2 regions of the Sediminibacterium sp. genome follow, and region 2 is predicted to be linked to the other one. Evidence: riboswitches for the same ligand, from Rfam matches in the RefSeq annotation. Region 2 holds a riboswitch; the other holds the start of a gene.
What was found. Region 2 has a riboswitch for cobalamin ahead of ACTIEV_RS00125 (TonB-dependent receptor plug domain-containing protein). Riboswitches for the same ligand answer to the same signal wherever they lie in the genome.

Region 1: it holds a riboswitch for cobalamin, as region 2 does, so the genes downstream of both, ACTIEV_RS03250 (ribonucleoside-diphosphate reductase small subunit) here and ACTIEV_RS00125 (TonB-dependent receptor plug domain-containing protein) in region 2, are expected to answer to the same signal.

The regions. Positions count from the first base shown of each region.
Region 1 covers NZ_JBHYCW010000005.1:3,688-6,860, reverse strand. Annotated here, with positions in the region: gene ACTIEV_RS03260 (helix-turn-helix transcriptional regulator) at 1-359, shown strand, start outside; gene ACTIEV_RS03255 (hypothetical protein) at 334-732, shown strand; cobalamin riboswitch at 1,043-1,238, shown strand; gene ACTIEV_RS03250 (ribonucleoside-diphosphate reductase small subunit) at 1,356-2,327, shown strand; gene ACTIEV_RS03245 (ribonucleoside-diphosphate reductase subunit alpha) at 2,353-3,173, shown strand, end outside.
Region 2 covers NZ_JBHYCW010000001.1:31,078-34,250, reverse strand. Annotated here, with positions in the region: gene ACTIEV_RS00125 (TonB-dependent receptor plug domain-containing protein) at 1-1,219, opposite strand, end outside; cobalamin riboswitch at 1,335-1,599, opposite strand; gene ACTIEV_RS00120 (APC family permease) at 1,881-3,173, shown strand, end outside.

The DNA.
Region 1 (3,173 bases), on a different contig from region 2:
ACCGTTTGACAAACCTTGAAATAACAAATCAAACATACCAGTATCCCGATAATTACAGCATTGAGCAAAGTTACCGCTACTGCTTTGGTATTATTAGCCCAAATGACGAAGAGCCGCAAGACATCATTCTATCATTTGACCCATTTCAAGGTAAGTATATCAAGACACTTCCATTACACAACACTCAACAAGTATTGGTGGACAATGACGAAGAAATGAAAATTAAACTTAAACTTTGCCTGACACATGACCTTGTAATGGAACTACTTTCTTTCGGTGACAACATGAAAGTTATTGAACCTAAATCGTTGGCTGACCAAATTAAACAAGCGCATGAAAAAGCGTATAGACAATATTAAAAGCCATCGCACAGGTGTAAGCACATTTGCAAGCCACGCAAGCCCAAGCACAGTCCAAAGCTTGCAAAAGAGCTTCCACCTTTCCAACGCGGACAAAATTGAATTTAAAAAAATCTCCTCCCCTTCTAAAAATAAAAAATACGCAACCGCACAGACCAACACGACAAAGACAATGACGGTGAAACGCAACAACGACAATGGTTTGCAAGGACGGACGACAAGAACCACTGGCTATAACAGCGGTTTTGCAAAAAAGCGGGTTCAGTGGTTAATTGAACATTCTACCTCGCATCAACTTTTGTGGTATGTTGACAGTTTTGAGCTCCGAAATCCGCTTCTTCGCAAAGCCGCAAAACGTTGTACGTCACCCTAACGAACTTCCTGCTAACATTCATCATTCCGACAAATACAAAAATCAGCCGACCCGACCCTACGCTATTTTTAGCACATGGCAAGGCACACAAACCCCGACACAAAGCCAACCTTGCCAAGAGCTAATAATGCCAAGGCCCCATGCCCACCCACCACCCAGCGGACTGAATTCTTATCGGCATCTCCTTAAATATGAAAAAATTACTACCATCAGCAACCCACAATATTTTACAACATCCTCCCATTGCGACTTTCCAATGTTTTCAACATAAAGTGTATAACAACTTGCCCCAATTTTAAATTTAGGTTATTATTTTACACCACATTTTGGTTGACAATTCGCCACAAGCGGATTTCATTAAAAGGGAATCAAGTTTAAGTCTTGAACTATCCCCGTAGCTGTAAGCTCCACCAAAGTTGTTTAATCCCCATGCCACTGTCATTTTGGACGGGAAGGCTTTAAACAATGGAGCAAGTCAGAAGACCTGCCAGAATCAAACATTTAGTAACAACGCTTTCGGGTGAAAGGCATGGTACTGACAGTCTTCGCTGCTTCATGCGGCTCATTCTTTCAGCACTATATTTTTCTCCTGTAGCTAAAAATTTTTGAAACAAATATTGATTATGGTACATACAGAAGAAATACTTTTAAAAGAAAATAAAGACCGCTTTGTTATCCTGCCAATTAATTACCCAAAAATTTGGGAACAATACAAAAGACATGAAGCCAGCTTTTGGACAGCCGAAGAAATTGATTTAAGTGGCGACTTAAAAGATTGGGCTGCACTAAATGATGGAGAACGCCATTTTATCTCTCATGTGTTAGCCTTTTTTGCTGCAAGTGATGGCATCGTAAATGAAAATCTTGCGGTAAACTTTATGAGTGAAGTGCAATTACCCGAAGCCAGATGCTTTTATGGTTTTCAGATAATGATGGAAAATATACACAGCGAAACCTACGCTTTGCTTATTGACACTTACATCAAAGACCCACAAGAAAAACATAAACTATTTCATGCTATTGACACTGTACCAGCAGTAAAGAAAAAAGCAGAATGGGCTTTGCGTTGGATTGACAATGGAAATTTTGCTGAACGCCTTGTTGCATTTGCAGCAGTAGAAGGAATATTTTTTAGCGGCAGTTTCTGTTCTATTTTCTGGATGAAAAAAAGAGGCTTAATGCCGGGGCTTACGTTCAGTAATGAATTAATAAGCCGTGATGAAGGTTTACATTGTGAGTTTGCTTGTCTACTTTATAGTATGCTGCAAAACAAATTGTCAGAAAAAAAAGTCCAGGATATTATTGCCGATGCTGTAACAATAGAAAAGGAATTTATTACTGAAGCATTACCTGTTGATTTAATTGGTATGAACGCTAAATTGATGCAACAATACATTGAGTTTGTTGCAGACCGTTGGCTAAGTGAATTAGGTTGTACAAAAATTTACAACGCCACCAATCCATTTGACTTTATGGAAATGATTTCATTGCAAGGCAAAACAAACTTTTTTGAAAAAAGAGTTGGCGATTATCAAAAAGCTGGAGTAATGGGTAATAAAGAAACTCAAGTATTTTCAACTGAAGAAGATTTTTGAACAACATTAAATATATACTACACCCATGTTTGTAATAAAAAGAAACGGTAAGCAGGAATCTGTAAAATTTGACAAAGTAACCGCAAGAATTGAAAAATTAAGTTACAGTTTAAGCCCAATGGTGAATGTAATTGATGTTGCAAAGAAAACCATTGAAGGTATTTATGCAGGCGTGCCGACAACAGAGCTGGACAACCTTGCAGCAGAAACAGCAGCATCGCTTACTATCACACATCCCGACTATGCAATACTTGCGTCAAGAATTGCAGTAAGCAACCTGCATAAGAATACCATTAAAAGTTTTTCTGCAACAATGCAAAGGCTTTATAATTATACAGATGCTGCAACAGGAAAAAAATTACCACTAATAGCAGATGATGTGATGCAGATAATTGAAGAACATGCAGAGTTACTGGACAGCACCATTATTTACGACAGAGATTTTGGTTTTGACTATTTTGGTTTTAAAACTTTGGAAAAATCGTACCTGCTAAAAGTTGATGGAAAAATTGCAGAACGTCCGCAACACATGTATATGAGAGTTGCAATAGGCATACACAAAGAAGATATTGAGAGTGCCATAAAAACATATCACTTAATGAGTGAACGATGGATGACACATGCCACACCAACATTGTTTAATGCAGGTTCTCCTAAACCTCAAATGAGTTCATGTTTTCTTTTAACAATGAAAGAAGATAGCATTGACGGCATTTACGACACACTAAAACAAACAGCAAAAATTTCTCAAAGTGCTGGTGGTATTGGTTTAGCCATTCACAATATCAGAGCCACAGGCAGTTATATTGGCGGCACAAATGGAACAAGCAACGGCATTATTCCAAT
Region 2 (3,173 bases):
TAGCATTGTTGCCATAACGAGAATGATCGTTATAACGTCCGCCAAATTCGATATTCAGTTTCTTATCGGCGCTACTATAGATCAATGAACCATACAAGGCGGTTTGTGACATAGAGGTATCACGAAACCTGCTTCTGAATGGACCAAATGAGCTGATCGCGAAATAGTCTTGGTTGTACGACCCATAGCGATAATCAATACCTGTGAGCAATGTGAAACCTGCACCCAGTTTCACTAAACTGTACAATTCAGCAAACTGAGAAATAGCGTTATAACTGTTGTCTTCAAAAATAGTACTGGTTTTATGCGCACTATCGTTTCTGTAATTGCGTCCGAGTTCGCTGTATTGATAGTTTCCGGTCAATGCGAAAGCGCCTTTCTTGTATTGAAATCCGGTACCGGTGATCAGTGATGTGTTATTGATATTATAGTCACGGTCATCATTGAATACCCCTGCATCAATACCTGCTTTGTATTGACTGTGCATCAGAAATGTTTTGAACATGAGATGATCGTTGGCCTGGTACATCAATTGGGCGTTGGCAACAGAACCATCGTATTTGTCTTTATCGTAATTACGAATACCTGTACTGTCATAGGCAGATGAAAATCCATTGGTAAATAAACGTGCATAACGGGCAGTGTAAGTGAATTTATTTTTCTTACCATACAACTGAATATTATTGCGGGATGTACCAAGATTACCCTGACTCAAAGTTGCTTTTACATTGAATGCTTTTTGGGCATCTTTTTTTACGGTAATGATATTCACTACCCCCGCAATGGCATCGCTGCCATATAGTGTAGATTGAGCACCTCTGCACACTTCAATTCTTTCAACATCATTAATGGAAAACAAATTCAGGTCAAAATCTGTAGTGATGGTAGAGGGGTCATTCAATGGAATTCCATCCATCATGATCAATGTACGACCAGGAGAAGCCCCGCGCATATACACGGTTTGAACGCTACCGATATTATTGAAAGCACCATTAATGGTGATCCCGGCTTGTTCATTGAGTAATTGGGAAATGCTCTTACCACCGCTTTTTTCAATTTGGGCTTTGGTGATCACAGAGATCACTTTACCGGTACTACTTTGTTTCTGTTCAATTTTGTTGGCAGTTACCACTACTTCATCAAGGATAACCGTGTCTTTTTGTGCAAATACCTGGGTGCCAGACAGCAGGCATGCAAGGAGCGTAATTGTTTTGCTCATTGTTGTTTGTTATAAGGTTGAACAATGAGCTTTCAGGAAATTTTAAAAAACGGAGAAACATAAATAGCCGCTGCAGACAGCATTTACATTCCATGCTTTTCACCCGAAAGCCGTGAATGAACGTTTGTGTCTGGCAGGTCTTCTGGCTTGTTCTCTGTCATTGAACCTTCCCATCCCATTAATTAGGAACAGTGGTTAGTAGAAACGACAGCGGTGAGAGGGTAATGGCTAATGGATCATAGCAAATAGTCTATTAGCTATGATCTATTAGCTATAAGCAAACCACCCAAGAACTTACAGCTACGGGGATAGCGCCGGATTCACACCGGACTTCCCTTTTAATCCCGCATATAGCGAGAACCAAATACGGTAGCAAAAGTAGGGGCTCCTTTGTTTTCTGAAAATTAAGTTTTACACGGGAGGGGGAAAAGTTGAGGGGGTCGATAGTCGATAGTCCATAGCATATGGCTAATAGTTCATTACAATAGATGATAGCTCATGGTAAAGAGATTGCAAAGATTATTACCCGTTCCAAAATATTTTCTACTATTTGCTATGAACTATCAGCTACTCTACATGACCCATCTGCCATGGACTATGGACTATCGACCATAGACTATAACCCATCTTTTCCTTACATTTAACACCATATCAATTCATTATGCAGGGAAATCAAAAACTTAATTTGTTCAGCTTTACCATGATCGTTGTGGGTCTGGTGATTGGGATGGGAATTTTTAGAACGGCGGCTACCAGTGCCAAAGATGCTATCGAACCCTCAGTGTATTTTACGGCTTGGATACTAGGCGGATTTGTAGCTCTTTGCGGAGCACTGACTTATGCTGAGATCGGGAGTCGATATCCGGTGACGGGCGGATATTATAAAGTGTTTTCTTATGCATATCATCCCAGTATTGCCTTTGCTATTAATTGTATCATTCTCATCAGTAATGCGGCAAGTTTGAGTGCGGTAGCATTGATTGGTAGTGGATATATTACAAAATTATTTCCGGGGTATAATTGGACAGATATTGACAAAGCATTGATCAGTTGTGTAGCTATTATTGTTTTCTATGGTATCAATCTAATGGGACTACGTATGAGTTCACGAGCGCAAAATATTTTGATGCTGATCAAAATTGGAATGATTGTGGTATTGATTCTTGCGCTTTTCTTTCCGCAGGATCACACAGCTACTGTCGCTGCAACTACAGTACTTCCGGAAGCTACTGGTTCATCGATGAGTTGGATACAGAGTTTGGGTATTAGTTTGATTGCTGTTTCTTTTACCTATGGAGGTTACCAACAGACCATCAATTTTGGAAATGAAGTGAATCAACCTGCAAAAAATATTCCGAGAGGCATCTTTATTGGTATTGCTATTATTATCGGTTTGTATCTCTTGGTGAATCTTAGTTATTATACCATTGTGGGGTTTGATCAAATGAAAGGAGAAAGAGAAATTGCCTATGTGGTCATGGAAAAAACATTTGGTACCCGAGGGGCGGATATTTTTTCTTTCTTTTTATTCTTTGGAGTATTGGCTTATGTCAATGCATTGTTGATGAGTAATCCGAGGGTGATGTACGCAATGAGTCAGGAAAGAACTTTGCCGGCATTCTTTTCAAAACAGAATCCCAATAATCAGGTTTTTACGATTTCCTTGACTGTATTCGCAGCGATGTGTATTGTAATTTTATTCTTTGCACAAACTTTTGATAAGATACTCAACTTCACTATTTTCTTAGATTGTTTTGGTATGGTTGCCTCCAGTGCTACCATTTTTATTCTTCGTAAGAGAACCAAACATTTGGATGGCACAGGCATTTTTAAGATGAAGTTATATCCTTTAATGCCATTGATTTTTATGAGTGCTTATTTATTTGTAGGTATCAGTATCGCCATGCAAACACCGGATACGGCATTGGTAGGACTGGTGGTACTTGCCGGCTTC